DNA from 3 places in the Pseudoalteromonas sp. N1230-9 genome. Region 3 is predicted to be linked to each of the others. Evidence: predicted binding sites of a transcription regulator. Region 3 holds the regulator's gene; each other region holds the start of a gene.

Region 1 (5,669 bases), 200 kb from region 3:
CAAGGCTCTATATGGGTGAGTGTGCAATGCACCGCGGCGGGCCAGCGGCTGAGTGTCATAACACCAGATTGCACACTGCCACTTTTATACCCTTTAGCAAAACGCCAGTAAGGTTTTAGTTTGGTTAGAGTAGGCTCTTTGATAGCTTCTTGTAGTAACACAATATCAGCATCGGCATTTAGCTTTTGCAAATCTGTGAGTAAGCCATCTATTTGTGCTTTGTAGATATTCCAGCTCAACAATGTGAATTGATAGGGCAAAATATAATGTGCTGCGTAAGTTTGCACACGGCTTTGTGCTAATTGTTGTTGGCAGTTTGCTAGGTTGGCTGCAGTTTTGGTAATGCCTTGTTGCTCATCAGAGTTTGGAGTATTTGCAAGACTTTGCCAAGACAATAAACTTAAGAACAATAAATGTAGATACGACGTCATAATTACCTTTACTTGCAGATCTTCCTGATTAGTCTTTATCCTTTCCAGTTTAGTTCAAACTGAGCCTGTAAGAAACTGTAGCTTTTTTACAATTTAAATACACAGAGTTACTCAATTAGAAAACGATACCCTTTATAATTAAAAGAACTATTTAGTTATTTTTTGAGGTTAATGGCTATACTTTAAGCCTGTTTAACAAGCCCTCTTAAATAAGTTTGTGAGATTTTCTAATGAAGAAAATATTTTATTCTTTCACTTTAATTACGAGCATTTTCTCTCCTCATATTCTAGCTGAAGAGTCTTCTTCATTTAGTGTTGGTGTGACAGGTTGGGCTGTATTTGACAATTTTGATCATTTTGCAATACATCTAGATTATGAGTATGAAGCAATAGAGAGCCTATGGGGTATACAACCTAGAGCGATTATGATTTTAGCTGAACAAAATCAACAATATATTGGTATTGGTGCAGCTAAAACTTACACCATTAATAAAAACTGGGATTGGGGTATCGCTACTCATATGGGCTATGCTCGAAATATTGATGTCCTTGGATACGACTTAGAGTTTTATAGTTTCATTTTTGCAAAATATAAAATATCAGAAGTTCATCGCCTACGGGGTGAGCTTGGGCATATTTCTAATGCAGGATTTGGTAAAACTAACCCTGGTTCAGAAAGTATCGTTCTGAGTTACTCTTATCATTTTTAGCTTTAAAATGGTCAAGATTTATGCCGGTTGATTATTGCATTTTTTTACAATTTCATATAGTTTTTTACCCATTATAGAAACTTCATGTTGTACACTTCAACTTCAAAAAATATCTGAAGGAAAACACATGAAGCAGTTAGTGTGCGTGTTACTTACATTATCGTTAGTAGCATGTTCATCGGTGACTATAGTGCCTAATAAGGCAGATAAATTAACACGAAATGCCGACTATCAAGATAGTCGACCCTTCTACTTGTGGGGGTTAGTTGGTGAACAGCGTGTTGATGTTAAAGCGGTCTGCCAAGATAAAAAAGTAATGCAAATGCAATCCCAGCAAACATTTACAGATGGTGCACTGGGGTTGGTTACATTGGGTATCTATGCGCCTCACACAGTGAAAGTATGGTGTGAACAATATGGGCAGGAGCAATTATGAAACATGTATGCTTAACTGTAATTCTTGCTGCTGCTTTAAGTGGTTGTACACATATTTATTTTGATAATGGTAGTCCTATCTTAGCAAATAAGGGAGCAGTTACAGAACGTTGGCATCATAATTTTGCTGCTGCGTTGTATGAAGGCTCCAAGCCAGTGGACTTATCAACATACTGCCCAAATTCCGAGTGGCAAAGTGTACATACTTACAAGTCATTCCTTAATGTTGTAGCAGGCGAGGCGGTTAATGAAATTGGTGGGCCTATTTGGTACCCGAAAACAGTGGAAGTGAGCTGTGCTCAGGTACCCTATAAAGCCGATTAATTATTCGTATCGCAAAGCATCAATTGGGTTTAAGCGTGCCGTTTTAATAGCGGGCGCTAAGCCAAACACAATACCAATCAATGAAGTAAAGCCAAATGACAGTATAACTGCCCAACCCGGTATGTAGGCATCTGGCATGCTCGGCACTGAAAACGAAATCAGTGCCGCAGCACCATATCCATTAATATCCTGATTTTTGATTCTTTAGCAATTTTTGTAACAGTATGTTAACAGTTGTGATTAGTAAATCTATGATATGGTTAAAGGATTAATTTGAGTCGTATTTATTAGGAAAAGTAGGTCGTTATGACGAATAACAATAGACGTTGTATTGATGAGTTGGTGTTAGGGTTCTGGCGCTTGTTAGATTGGCAGATAACGCCACAGCAATGCTTAAATTTTTTAGAAAAAGCAATTGATATGGGTGTTTCACATACCGACCACGCTGACATCTATGGTGAATATGGCTGCGAAGCCGAATTTGGTAAAGCGCTCAAGTTGAAACCAAGTATTCGTGATGAAATTAAAATAATTACCAAGTGTGGTATCAAACCCGCATTTGCAAGTTTAGGATTACAAGGTAAGGCTAACCATTATGATTCAAGTGCCGCGCATATAATTGCCTCAGCACAGCAGTCACTTAAAAACTTCAACACTGATCGTTTAGATGTATTACTTATCCATCGCCCTGATTACTTGATGAACGCCGATGAAATGGCAGAAGCATTCAATACCCTCAAATCGAATGGTGATGTGATTGACTTTGGTGTATCTAACTTTACGTCATCTCAACTCAGCTTATTACAATCCCGTTTAGATTTTGAATTGGTTACCAATCAGATTGAGTTTTCGCCTTACGAAATGAAAGCCCTTGATGATGGAACTTTAGATCAATGTCAATTGCTCGATATCAAACCAATGCTTTGGTCACCATTAGCAGGTGGACGTCTGTTCTCAAGTGATGATGAAAAAGCGATACGTTTACGCGCAGTGTTAGAGCAGGTCGGCACTGAAGTTGGTGCAAGTTCTCTTGATCAAGTGGTGTATGCCTGGTTATTGATGCATCCGAGTGCGCCATCTGTAGTGCTAGGTACGGGTAATATTGAACGCGTTAAATCAGCTGTTGCTGCTAAGGCTCTTAAGATAAGCCGTGAGCAGTGGTATCGTATTTGGCAGGGCTCAACAGGCCACAGTGTTCCTTAAGCTTCTAAACTAGAAAAGGGCCTTGCGGCCCTTCGTGTTGCAGCAAGTAACACATTCTTTTTTAAAGTGTAAAATCTACCGCGTAAGCGACATACACTTTCACATCTGTTCCATCAATGTCAGTATCTGAAACGCCTAATGTAAAGCCGTCTTTAGATACCGAAACACCGTAGTCGATGATATTGTCATCACCAATGAAATCACCTGAGTAATGGCCGACATGCAGCGCCAGCTCTGTGCCATTACTTCCGATTGGAAAGCTATAATCGGCATTTAAATACAGTGAATCTCCAAAGTCGGTGCCATCGCCGCTTGCTGCTGATGAAGCTAGTACGGCTGCGCCAAACGTGAAGCTACCCATACTAATGCTACCGTAGATCTCTGAAAAGTCTGCATCGGTAAACGAGGCCGCATCTGGGTATGCATAATAGATGTAGCCTACATCGTAGCTAAAGGTTTCATTGATATCGCCGCCAAAACCAGCGTAGAGATCCAGCTCGTAGGTCATATCTTCTGCCCAGCTAGCATTTGATATCCAAGTACCCGCATAAAAGCCAGATTCACTTGCGTAATCAATACCACCTTGAATTGCGGCATCTCCGCCGCCTTGCTCTTGACCACGCCATAAGTAGTTTGAGGTTGCTGCCGCGTTAGCTGTTATTTCTGCAAAGCTATACGTCGAGCTTAAAGTAAGTAGCGTGAGGGCGCTGGCCGCGACCACTTTTTTTAGTTTTAGCATGTTTTGTATCCTGTTGTTATGTTGATTTTGCCCATTTCAGATTGCAGTCTGGTTATTTGTCGGGGCATTATTTTTATGTGTTGTCTGGATACGATATAGCACTGGTTGTGCCAAGTTAATTTACGGTGGGAATTTTTATGCTTTATTTCTTTTAAAACAGTCTTGTAAGTATTCTTTTGGTTAAAGTTGACTTGTATTTGAATTATTCATGCGCACTTGCATGGTGCAATAAATTTTCTGGTTGCACAATGAAGACGCAACCAGGTTTTTCTTACTTGATAGAGACTTAGCCGAAAATGGCACGCATTAAACTAATGGTTTCTTCAACGCTACGGCCTTTTTCAACTTCACTGATGATTGAGTCGCGCTTAGCTTTGATATGTTCAGGGATATGATCACTTGCTAATGCTCGGTCTACCAGTATTTCAGCCGATTCTTTACCGCGGCGTACAGTCTTCTTACCCGCAGAGCTTGTGCTGCTTTTAGGCTTGTTTAGTAACTTAATATAGTTAGAGCTATCAGCGGTACTTTTATCTGCATAATAAAAGAAGCTGGGCAATAGGGCTTTGATTTCAACTAGAGATTGCTCAAGCTCATTTGCCGCACTAGCCATTTTGAACCAAGGCATACTATGAATGGCTTCGACAACATCTTGCCAGTAGCGCTCGAAATCGCGGTTATTTAGCTTCGTAATGCCAAGGGCTGCACAAAGGGCATCCAGTTTACTATTTACGATTGGTGTAAACACGTCAGGTCGGCGCATCGCAAGCAAGCGAGTAGCAGGAGCAAGCGTTGGCTTTTCATCGCTGCCATTAAACGCCATGAAGTAAGCAACCATAAAATGCTGATAATGTTCTTGAGTTACTTCACCCTCAAGTGGAATGTGTGCAAGAGCCTCATCGAACGCACCAGGTAAATCACTCAACATTTGATGGAAACCTTTGGCGTTTTTAGTAGGAGCAAACCATTCAACGTCAAAGTTATAGCTGCTTGGATCGAGCGAGGCACTGTGCTTACCTGAAAACGCTAAACGGTCTTCTGGGATCATCTCTTTTAGTGATTGCGATTTAATTGCAGCAATGTAATTAGCTAAGCGTAGTTGCTCATCAAGCGCTACAAGCTCTTTATGCTGCTCGATGAAACTTGCGATAACTGGCCATGGCGCAACTCTTAATGTTTTTAACTGCAAAAAGCTGATTGCAGAAATTAATAAGTCATGAAGTTTTTTAAGTGTCGGTAATTGCTTATCTTCCAATAGATCGTAATTAATGCGATCACGGCTTGCACTCAATAGCTCATAGCACCAACCTAAAAAGTCTTCAGGGTGGTTTTCTACTTTAACTGCCATTAGATTTAAGCTGATATCAGAGGCTTGCTTGAGGATGTTTTGATAAATTTGACTTTCTTGCTCGCCAAGCGCCATTTTTGACGGTGAAATAAGCAGTTTCTTCATGCTTAATCGATACTCCAGTTTTGACCAAATTAGGTTGTTTAATTTTAGTACACAGGGTGCAAAAACAACAGGGTCGTGCATCATACCGAAGTAATGAAATGATGCAATCTTACTGATAATTTATAAGTAAGATTGCGACTGACGAGGTTAATTAATTATTGTCATCGAGTGTAAATAATTGCTCAACACTGAGTTCAAAGTGAGCAGCAATTTTTAACGCGATAATCACCGAGGGAATAAAGCGGCCTGTTTCAACTGTGCTAATGGTTTTACGTGATACTGCAATGGCATCAGCAAGCTCTTGCTGCGACAACCCCTTTTCTTTACGGAATTTAGCGATATTATTTTGCACTTTTACACCTAGTCTCTACTTT
Region 2 (5,669 bases), 550 kb from region 3:
GGTTAATAATCAGGTTTACAGAGCTATCTTTTCGGCAAATAGCAAAGTGGTTTCTCAGAGGGGCTATCAATTTGTGGGATTGTTGTAATAAAGGAGAGATAACCTAAACGCATTACGCTTTAAGGTTATGTACAATTTTATTCTCGCCCTGAATAACACTGCCACCTTGGTCGTAGGTCATAGACGATGGTGCACCAATTAAAATATCTTTTAATTGTTTTACACTTAGTTGGGCTTGATGTGCGGCATGTGCATTGACATCGTTTTTCTTTTTACAATTTGTAAGAAGCTCATTCACCTGCGTGATAAGTGAAGAAACGTCTTCATCTTGAGCATCATTTTTACTCACAAGCACCTGAACTTCTTTATCAAGCGTTTGAATTTTTTGTAATAAGGAGATTTTTTGTTGGGCAATCTCTTTTAAACCTTCACCTCGTTTTGAGGCAATGGCTGTTAGCTCATCATCTAAAAGCGCAGCAATAGACTCTAAACAAGAGACTTGCTGTGTTAATTTGCTGGCAATTAAATGATTATGATCAGCCATAGACGTCAAACTCGAATGCTGCGATGTTCTTTGCTAGTTTATCAGTATCAATTTGATACTTTCCTTCGCTGATTGCTTTTTTCAACTCAGCGACTTTTGCACTGTCAAAACCAGATGACTGCTCAGCCTTTTCTTGCAAAGATTTTAATTGCTTTGCTTGCGGCGTTAAACTCACTGAATCTGCACTGGCTTTAGGCGCAGCTGATTTAGCCGTTTGCGTGTTAAGGTTATCTTTTTGTAAATCAAGCTGTTTTTGCTTGGTATTCGTCAACACAGATGTTTGCTGACTATTATTATTGACGTTGCTTACCATTATTTTGACCTATACATTACCCAACATATGCCTTTGTATCGGCAGGCACACAAGATACTTTAACATAAATATTAAAAATTAAATATTCACCTGTACAGACTCGACACCATCCACGCGTGCATTTAATACTTTACCTGATTTTTTGTTTTTTACACGTACTAATTCATCAAGCGTACCATCTTCTAAAGCAACACCTGTTGTTTTGATTCTAAGCCCACGTATCGCTGCAATGATGGTTACATTATCCCCTTTGCACACCATACAAATATGGCTCATGACAATCGGAAGACCACTGCGGATATTACGTTTGCTCCGACTTCCTATTAGCACTGACTCATCTTGAATATATTGCGTACGAACAAATTGTTTAGGCTTCATCTCAAGGCGTAAATGTTCAGCTTTAATGACCTCTCCACGAGTTAAATTGGTTGTTACTACCACCACAGGCTCAAGTTCAATAATTCTGACATGCACATACTGCGTCCAACTATTTAAGTCTTCGCATTTAAGTTGTACGGTTACCTGCCGATTAAAAGGAGGTTCAGTCGGAACGGTTTTACTCAGCGGTAACTGACAAGGCCTATCTGGAATTCGGCTATCAAGAGGCAGCGCGCTGACTTGTGGTGTTGAATCCAGATCAGTAATTTGTTCGCTGATAAAATCGATAGCGATTTGTTGAAGTTGCTGGTGATTATAGACTTCAGCTTGAAGTTGCGTACTAAGCAACAGGCTAGCAAGAAAATAAAAAACACTGTATCTTCGGCTTTTTTTTAACAAACTCATCATGTTTCGACTATGCTTATGGTTGAAAACAAGGTATAAATATTTTGCGTCAAAAAACAGACGCTTTGTAACCTTATGTAGCTTTAACACAAAGAAAGCAATTATTGTTCCGACTCTGGTTGTTTATCTTTAGGAGATTGAAATGGCAGGCATTTTAGACTCAGTTAACCAGCGTACTCAGTTGGTTGGGCAAAACCGCCTTGAATTACTATTATTCAAACTCAGAGGGCGTCAACGCTTTGGTATTAACGTGTTTAAAGTAAGAGAGGTTTTACAATGCCCACCGCTTACAAACATGCCAAAATCAAACGCCTATATCCGTGGTGTGGCCCATATTCGAGGTCAAACTATCTCAGTTATTGATTTATCTATGGCTGTTGGCGGCCCTGCAATCGAGAATTTAAAGGATAGTTTTATTATCATTGCGGAATACAATCGCTCAGTTCAAGGCTTTTTAGTCGGTGGTGTTGAACGTATTGTAAATATGAACTGGGAAAAAATTATGCCTCCGCCATCGGGCGCTGGCCGTTATTCGTATTTGACAGCCGTCACCGAAATAGAGAACGAGCTGGTAGAGATCCTTGACGTTGAAAAGATTCTTAACGAGATCTGCCCAGTTAATACTGAGGTCAGTGCTGAGGTCGTGGGCGAGGGCGAAATTCAAAAAGACTTAGGTGAACGCATCGTCTTTATTGCTGATGATTCTGCGGTAGCAAGAAATCAAGTTAAGCGTGCTCTTGAGCCACTAGGTGTGCAAACTGAGCTTGCTAAAAATGGTAAAGAAGCATTGCTGAGGCTACGTGAAATTGCTGAACTTGATTGTCAAAACAATATCACCGAACGCGTTGGTTTGCTGATATCTGATGTTGAAATGCCAGAAATGGATGGCTATACCTTAACAGCAGAAATAAAAGCCGATCCAAAATTATCGCCGCTACATGTAATTTTACACACATCACTGAGTGGTGTATTTAATCAAGCAATGATTGAAAAAGTGGGTGCGGATGATTTTATTGCAAAGTTTAACCCTGATGAATTAGCAACAGCTGTTAAAAAATGGGTTCACTGTGATTAATAATTTATAGGTGGTATTACTTTGGAAAATAAGCACTTACAACAAAGCGAATACGATCAATTTCGCTCTTTTTTAGAGCAACAATGTGGGATTGTGTTAGGTGATAACAAACTATATTTAGTTAAAAGTCGCCTTGCACCATTGATGGCTCGCTTTAGTGTGGAATCGTTATCACAATTAGTGAGCAAAACGCTAAGTCCTCATGAGAGGCAGTTACGTGCCGCAGTTGTTGATGCGATGACGACAAACGAAACGCTTTGGTTCCGTGACCAATACCCCTTTGAGTTACTTAAAACTAAATTGTTTCCTGAATTTAAAGACTTGCATAGACCAGTGAAAATCTGGTCTGCGGCAAGTTCTTCTGGTCAGGAACCTTACTCGATAGCTATGTCGGTTGCCGAGTTTCAATCTAAGCAGCCAGGTGTTTTAAAAAATGGGTGCGCAGATTATTGGTACTGATATTTCAAATACCATGCTTGATATGTGTAAGAATGCTGAGTACGACTCACTTGCACTCGCTCGAGGCTTGTCTATGGAAAGGCGGCAAAAGTTCTTTAAGGATAGTGGCAATGGTATGGCACAGGTGGTTGATCCAATAAGAAAAATGGTCAGTTTTAGGCATCTCAACTTATTAGATTCTTATGCCTTGATGGGCAAGTTTGATATCATTTTTTGCCGCAATGTACTGATTTACTTTTCACCAGAGGTTAAGGCAAAAATTATTGCGCAATTTGCTCAGGCACTTAACCCCAAAGGCTATTTATTTTTAGGCGCATCTGAGTCAATGGCGGGCTTAAGTGATAGCTTTGATATGGTACGTTGTAATCCAGGTATCATCTACCAGAAGAAATAATTCCCTTCTAGCAACCTAACTATTAGGTTGCTATATCTTATTTATTTTCAATTAGTTATAACCTTATTGATAGGCTCTTTATTTTTGGCTTGTCTTTTGCATTGTCCAATGCAGAGTCAAATTTTTGGAGATGGTTATGGCTATCAGTTTTGATAAAGCATTCGGTGTTCACCCCCATGCAATGTTGATCCGTTCACAACGTGCTGAGTTATTAGCGACTAATATCGCTAATGCTGATACGCCGGGCTACAAGGCAAAAGATGTGGATTTTGCATCTGCATTAAAAGCGGCAAAAAGCAACCAACAAAGCGGCAACACTATGGTACGTACAAACGAGAAACACCTTGCGGGTGGTAGTCGTTTTGTTGGTAACTCAGAAATGTTTCGCACGCCAAATCAAGCAGATACAGGTGATGGTAACTCTGTTGATATACAAGTGGAACGAAACTTGTATGTACAAAACTCATTAGAGTATCAGGCAAGCCTGCAATTTATGAGTAGTAAAATTAAAGGCCTTAAAAAAGCCCTCGGTAGTCAAGGAGCTTAATCATGAGTTTATATAATGTTTTTGATATTTCAGGTACGGGTATGAGTGCACAAAATGTGCGTTTAAATACCACGGCGAGTAATATCTCAAATGCAAATACGATTAGCTCTAGTCAAAATGAGACTTACCGAGCGCGTCACCCTGTGTTTGCCGCTGAGCTTACAAAAGCGTCAGCATCACAAAGCAATCCTCAGGGCTCTTCTGTTGGCGTTAAAGTACTGGGTATTGTAGAGAGCGACAAGCCTCTGCAAATTGAATATAACCCGAATCATCCAAGTGCAGATGAAAACGGTTATATCTACAAACCAAATGTTAACGTTGTAGAAGAAATGGCTAATATGATTTCTGCCTCTCGCTCTTATCAAACAAATGTGCAAGTTGCTGATGCAGCAAAGCAAATGTTAAGTAAAACACTGTTGCTTGGGCAGCGGTAACCGAGGATAAGTTATGAGTAACGACATCAGCAGTGCGTCATCCACGTATTTAGATAACTTACGTTGGCAAGACAATCAAACGAAAACAGAAGAGAAAGATGACACTTTAACACAAGAAGATTTCTTCTCGTTGTTAACTCAACAGTTATCGTTTCAAGACCCGAGTAAGCCCGCTGACAATGATCAAATGATTGCTCAGATGACAAACTTTACTATGGCAGAAGGTATTTCAAATCTTAATAGTAAATTTGAATCCCTTACGGCTTCAATGACATCTAACTCGGCGCTACAAGCATCTACTTTAGTAGGTAAGCAAGCGTTGCTTGAGTCAGATATGCTGGATTTAAACGAAACGGGTGTATCTAAAGGCTCTGTTGTTGCAGAAAATCCGGTAGATGAGTTAACACTGCGTATTGAAGATGAATCAGGGCAACTAGTTAGAACCATTGAGCTAGGGGCGCAATCTGCTGGTGCAATTCGTTTTGAATGGGATGGCGAAAATGAAGATGGCGAACGTTTGCCACCTGGTGAGTACAAAATCAAAGCCGAGGGCAACGTTAATGGTGACTACACCAGCTTACCGATTGCGACTTTCAAGAATATTGAGAGTGTGAACATTAATGGTTCGAACGGCATCATTATAAATACAAAAGAAGGCGCGGTTAGGCTAACTGATGTAGCAGAAATCGCTTAATTATACAGATTAATTAGTTAGCCAAGTGCTACAGATTGACACTTTAGAGGTGACTTATGAGCTTCAATATTGCATTAACCGGACTTGCTGCCGCGCAAAAAGATTTAGATGTAACAGCAAATAATATTGCCAACGTTAATACGACAGGCTTTAAAGAATCACGAGCTGAATTTGCGGATGTATATGCATCTTCAGTGTTTAGCTCTGGTCGAACTAAGAATGGTGATGGTGTGCAAACAACCATGGTGGCTCAACAGTTCCATCAGGGTTCACTACAGTTTACCAATAACTCGCTTGATTTAGCCATCACCGGTGAAGGTTACTTCGCGATGAGCCAAGAGCTAGGAGCTCAAGACTTTACTTATACGCGCGCTGGTGCATTTAAGTTAAATAAAGATAACTTTGTTGTTGATGCTAAAGGAAACT
Region 3 (5,669 bases):
GTTACATTAACAGGCCCAAACTTAAAGATTACCGGTAAAGGTTTAAAAGCCGATTTAAAAGCCGAAATCGTCGAGTTAACTAACCATACACGAACCATATACTATGACCAATAAACTTAAAAAATTACTTCTAATCCCAAGCTTATTGATTGCGTTTTCAAGCGCTGCTGCAGACCAAGCGGGTACTCCTATCAGCATTAGCTCAGATCGCCAAGTAGGTCAGTTAAAAAATGGTGTAGGGATTTTTGAAGAAAATGTAGAAATAACCCATGGTAATCGTCGTATTACCGCAGATCGCCTAGAAGCACATGCAGGTGAAGTTGATGGTACTGTTTCACTTATCATTGCCACAGGTAAGCCAGCCTACTTTGAAGAAAAACAAGAAGATGGCACGGTTATGAGCGCCAGCGCAGACGAAGTTCGTTACGATGTAGCAAAGCGTTTACTCACATTAGTTGGCGATGCGCAAGTGACACAAGCAGGGCAAAAAGTCAGCGCAAAAAGTATAACTTATGACATGGAACAACAGCTAATTAGTGCTGAAAAAGACGAAAACTCAACGGATCGTGTGCATACAATCTTAGTGCCTGTTGATAATAAAAAAGATGATAAAGGCCAGCCATGAGTACATTAAAAGCAGAGCTGCTAGCAAAGAGCTATAAAGGCCGCCAAGTTGTCAAAAATGTGGGACTAGAAGTCGAAGCAGGCAGTATTGTCGGCTTACTAGGTCCTAATGGTGCAGGTAAAACCACCACCTTTTATATGATTGTTGGGCTAGTGCCAAGCGACAAAGGTAAAATTAGTATTGATGACAACGACATCACTTTATTACCCATGCATAATCGTGCTCGATTAGGTATTGGCTATTTACCTCAAGAATCATCCATTTTTAGAAAGTTGACAGTCTACCAAAACCTGATGGCGATTCTTGAAACACGCAAAGATCTTAAAAAACAGCAACGAGAAGAAACACTCAATAACCTGCTTGATGAATTTAGTATTCAGCACATCCGAGATAGCCAAGGTATGGCGCTATCAGGAGGCGAGCGTCGCCGTGTTGAAATCGCGCGAGCATTAGCCGCAGATCCAAAATTTATTCTGCTAGATGAGCCTTTTGCTGGTGTTGATCCAATTTCAGTGTTAGATATAAAGAAAATTATAGAGCATTTGAAAAACCGTGGTATCGGTGTACTAATAACTGACCATAATGTTCGAGAAACCCTTGATGTTTGTGAAAAAGCCTACATTGTTTCTCATGGGGAGCTAATTGCATCAGGCACGCCTGAGCACGTATTAGCAGACCAAACGGTACGCGATGTCTATCTAGGCGAGCAATTCAGGTTGTAACCAATACACCATCGACTAGAGCATCTGCTAGACTTACAATAATGACAACATATTGATATTGACTCAAAGTAGTATCAATCAATGATTTAAAAGGATTGTTAGGGATACATGAGGCAATCATTACAGCTGCGCATGGGCCAGCAACTTACAATGACTCCACAACTGCAACAAGCCATTCGCTTATTGCAGCTTAGTACATTGGATCTCCAGCAAGAAATACAAGAAGCGCTTGATAGTAATCCTCTGCTTGAAGTGGAAGAAGCGGATTATAATGAAGAAGCGATCGGTAAAAACGAACAAAAATCTGACTCTGATGATTCACAAGTCACAGCTACGGCAGAAGAAGCACCCAGTGAATACGAGCAAGAGAGCAGTGATGCACTCAATAAAGATACCGTCAGTGACGACCTAGCAATGGATGTCACGTGGGATGAGTACATGAGTGCAGCCCCTTCAACCTCGTCAGGGCCAATGCCAGAAGATGAGTCTATTTACCAAGGTGCGTCAACCGAAACTCTCCATGAATATCTGATGTGGCAACTACAGTTGACCCCATTTAGTCCGACTGACGAAGCGATTGCTGTTGCTATAGTCGAAGCTATCGATGACTCAGGTATTTTAACTGTGAGTTGTGAGGATATTGTTGAAAGCTTTAATCAAAATGATGATGAAGAAGAAATAGAACTTGATGAAGTCGAAGCGGTCTTAAAAAGAATACAGCTATTTGATCCTGTCGGCATTGGTGCTCGCAGCTTACAAGAGTGCCTATGTATACAACTTCGTCAATTCGATGCAGATACACCTTATTTGGCTGAAACTAAAATGGTTTTATCTGAGCACATCGAATTATTAGCAAGTCGCGACTATCGTACTTTGATGAAAAAGACTAAGCTTAAAGAAAACGAGCTTAAAGAAGTGATGACACTTATCCATAGCTTAAACCCTAAGCCCGCGGATAGCATCGTACGTGAAGAGTCTGAATACGTCATACCTGATGTATCGGTAAAAAAAGTAAAAGGTCGTTGGGTGGTTGAGCTAAACCCTGACTGTATGCCAAAGATCAGAGTGAACAGCCAGTATGCGGCTATGTCACGCTCTGTAAAATCAAGCAGTGACAGCCAGTTTATTCGCTCTCATCTGCAAGAAGCTAAGTGGTTTATTAAAAGCTTAGAGAGTCGGAATGATACTTTATTAAAAGTAACGAACTGTATTGTTCAACAACAACAGGCTTTCTTTGAACACGGCCCAGAGGCGATGAAGCCGATGGTGCTAAATGATGTCGCTGAAATGGTCGAAATGCATGAATCGACGATTTCACGGGTAACAACGCAAAAATATATGCATACCCCAAGGGGTATTTTTGAGTTGAAATATTTCTTCTCAAGCCACGTCAGCACAGAAAATGGTGGCGAGTGTTCATCAACGGCAATACGCGCTTTAATCAAAAAGCTTATTGCCGCAGAAAACTCAGCGAAGCCATTGAGTGACAGTAAGATTGCAGATATATTGGCTGAGCAAGGAATTAAAGTAGCTAGACGTACAATTGCAAAATACCGAGAGTCTCTAGCAATACCGCCGTCTAATCAGCGTAAAAGCTTGATTTAGACGTTTTACATAGAAGGAAAATGCTTATGCAACTAAACCTAACTGGTCGTCATGTAGAAATCACAGATTCATTAAAAGACTATGTAAACACCAAGTTTGCGAAACTAGAAAGGCATTTTGATCATATTAATAATGTTCATGTCATTCTAGATGTAGAAAAATTAAGTCAAAAAGCAGAAGCAACTTTACATGTAAACGGAGGCGAACTGTTTGCCTCTACAGAGCATCAAGATATGTACGCGGCCATCGACTCGCTAATTGATAAGCTTGATCGCCAAGTTATTAAACACAAAGAGAAATTAGCTCGACACTAAATTATGAAACTTAGTTCACTTACTAGCCAGGACTGCAGCAAAGCTGCGGTCCTTTTTAATAGCAAAAAAAGAATTCTCGAATTTATCAGCGAACTCGCTCATAAGCAGCTTCCTCATCTATCGCAGCAAGATATTCTTAATGCTTTACTCAATCGAGAAAAGTTGGGGAGTACAGGAATTGGTAGAGGCATTGCTATTCCGCATGGTCGTATGTCGGGTGCTGATAAACCACATGCGTTTATTATAGTGAGCGAATCGCCAATTAACTTTGATGCAATTGACAACCGCCCTGTTGATATTTTTGTTGCACTCATCGTACCTGATGGAGACTGCCAACTTCATTTAAAGACCTTATCAACAATTGCTGATAGACTAAAAGATAAAGAATTTTGTAAACAGTTACGCAGCGCAAAAACCGATCAGGAACTGTTTCAAGTTATTGCATCAGAGGCATAAATGGAATTAATTATTATCAGTGGCCGTTCTGGCTCAGGTAAATCAGTCGCTTTACGAGTCCTTGAGGACCTTGGTTATTATTGCGTTGATAATATTCCTGTAAACCTATTACCTTCGCTAGTGCGTAGTGTTTCTGATAATTACGACAAAATAGCGGTCAGTATCGATGTGCGTAACCTGCCAAAAGAGCAACAAGAATTTAATGATATTCTTGAATACTTGCCAGGTTTCGCCAACCCAACATTATTTTACCTTGATAGTGATGATCAAACACTCATTAAACGTTTCTCTGAGACAAGACGCTTACACCCGCTTTCTTTAGATTCTTTACCGCTCGATTTAGCAATTAAGCAAGAAAAAATACTGCTTGATGTCCTAATTACCCGCGCTGATTTTATGATCGACACAACGGATTTAAGTGTACATCAGCTAGCAGAGTCAATTCGTGAGAAGATTCTCGGTAAAAAAGATAAAAAGCTCATTATTACCTTTATGTCATTTGGCTTTAAGCATGGTATCCCGAAAGAAGCTGACTATGTATTTGATGCACGCTTTTTACCAAACCCGCACTGGGAGCCAGATCTTAAGCCACTTACAGGGCTCGACCAACCCGTTAAAGATTACCTTGCAAGCCATAGCATAGTGCAAAAATTTACTTGGCAGATTCAAACCTTTGTGCAAACGTGGTTACCACACCTTGAACGCAATAACCGCAGTTATTTAACTATCGCAATTGGCTGCACGGGTGGACAGCATCGCTCTGTTTACTTAGCACAGACGATTGGTGAAAGTTTCGCGAAAAGCCATGCGAATGTAAAAATTCGCCATCGTGAGCAAGACTTATAACAAGGGCTTTAACATGTATGCTGAAAATACGTTTTTAATTCAAAACAAACTTGGCTTACACGCGCGCGCAGCAACTGTACTTGCACAACTTGCACTGCAATTTGATGCTAAAATTATGTTATATCAAGATGACAAAGAAGCTGAAGGTGACAGTGTACTTGCTCTAATGTTATTAGAGAGCAGTCAAGGTAAAGAAGTTCGAGTTGTATGCGAAGGCCCTGATGCAACTGCTGCACTTAATGCAATAGGTGAATTAATAGCACAACGCTTTCATGAGCAAGAATAGCATTTGCTAAGCACGAAAGATTTACGTTAAACTTAACTTAGATATTTAAATTTCTCTTAAATATCTTACTTTTAAGTCATTCGTTCATCTTATATAACAAATATTCTTAATATAATGGTTGCTTTAAACGATAACTCAGCAAATTTATTATTGTGCAACTATGCTGTATTTATTTAGCCAGAGCTCACTTTTTTAGTTGTAAGGACGCCAATGCCAGAAGCCTTTGAACAAGATTACCCACTACAACAACTTAAACAGGTGACCAAGTCACTTAATAGTGGTCAATTTGTTCAAGTGCGCGGTATGCTAGCTAAAACAGCACCTTGCGATACAGCACTGTTACTTGAGTCATCTCCTCATAAAATCCGCCGCATGTTGTGGCAACTCGTTGATCCGGATGTACGTGGTGACGTACTTGAAGAGCTGTCAGAAGATGTACGTCTTGGTATTATTGCCCAGATGGAACCTGAGCATATTGCCGCCGCAACTGAGGACATGGACGATGATGACTTAGGTGAAGTACTTCGTAGCTTACCTGATACTGTCTATCAAGATGTTGTCGGGGCTATGGATACGCAAGATAGAGAAAGAGCGACTCAAGCACTTTCTTATCAGGAGCGCTCTGCAGGCGCACTAATGAATAGTGATACTGTCACTATTCGCCCCGATGTTACATTAGACGTTGTACTGCGTTATTTACGTCTACGTGGTGAGCTACCTGAAGGTACAGATGATCTGTACGTGGTTGATAAACATAACTGCTTTTTAGGCGCCTTGTCATTAACGACACTTTTAACCAGCCCATCAGACAAAAT

What was found. The regulator sigma-54, encoded in region 3, starts transcription at its own class of promoters, with help from an activator protein. The targets are predictions, from matches to a motif close to GTTGGCACGNNNNTNGNNT.
Region 1: a site for sigma-54 is predicted at 3,939-3,957, ahead of LY624_RS15875 (TorF family putative porin). Genes of this name have one in related genera too.
Region 2: a site for sigma-54 is predicted at 3,652-3,670, ahead of flgB (flagellar basal body rod protein FlgB). Genes of this name have one in related genera too.

What each region holds. Positions count from the first base shown of each region.
Region 1 is NZ_CP090419.1:3,386,622-3,392,290, reverse strand. Features, by position in the region: gene LY624_RS15905 (endonuclease/exonuclease/phosphatase family protein) at 1-431, opposite strand, end outside; gene LY624_RS15900 (acyloxyacyl hydrolase) at 662-1,141, shown strand; gene LY624_RS15895 (Bor family protein) at 1,269-1,577, shown strand; gene LY624_RS15890 (Bor/Iss family lipoprotein) at 1,574-1,900, shown strand; gene LY624_RS15885 (ABC transporter permease) at 1,901-2,038, opposite strand; gene LY624_RS15880 (aldo/keto reductase) at 2,207-3,103, shown strand; gene LY624_RS15875 (TorF family putative porin) at 3,165-3,842, opposite strand; gene LY624_RS15870 (hypothetical protein) at 4,129-5,295, opposite strand; gene LY624_RS15865 (helix-turn-helix transcriptional regulator) at 5,447-5,647, opposite strand; gene LY624_RS15860 (hypothetical protein) at 5,656-5,669, opposite strand, start outside.
Region 2 is NZ_CP090419.1:2,635,450-2,641,118, reverse strand. Features, by position in the region: gene flgN (flagellar protein FlgN) at 113-544, opposite strand; gene flgM (flagellar biosynthesis anti-sigma factor FlgM) at 537-857, opposite strand; gene flgA (flagellar basal body P-ring formation chaperone FlgA) at 936-1,640, opposite strand; gene LY624_RS12330 (chemotaxis protein) at 1,783-2,715, shown strand; partial or broken gene LY624_RS12325 (CheR family methyltransferase) at 2,737-3,568, shown strand; gene flgB (flagellar basal body rod protein FlgB) at 3,705-4,115, shown strand; gene flgC (flagellar basal body rod protein FlgC) at 4,118-4,549, shown strand; gene LY624_RS12310 (flagellar hook assembly protein FlgD) at 4,563-5,243, shown strand; gene flgE (flagellar hook protein FlgE) at 5,300-5,669, shown strand, end outside.
Region 3 is NZ_CP090419.1:3,183,824-3,189,492, forward strand. Features, by position in the region: gene lptC (LPS export ABC transporter periplasmic protein LptC) at 1-114, shown strand, start outside; gene lptA (lipopolysaccharide transport periplasmic protein LptA) at 104-625, shown strand; gene lptB (LPS export ABC transporter ATP-binding protein) at 622-1,347, shown strand; gene LY624_RS14795 (RNA polymerase factor sigma-54) at 1,456-2,952, shown strand; gene hpf (ribosome hibernation promoting factor) at 2,979-3,266, shown strand; gene ptsN (PTS IIA-like nitrogen regulatory protein PtsN) at 3,270-3,722, shown strand; gene rapZ (RNase adapter RapZ) at 3,723-4,568, shown strand; gene LY624_RS14815 (HPr family phosphocarrier protein) at 4,582-4,854, shown strand; gene mgtE (magnesium transporter) at 5,065-5,669, shown strand, end outside.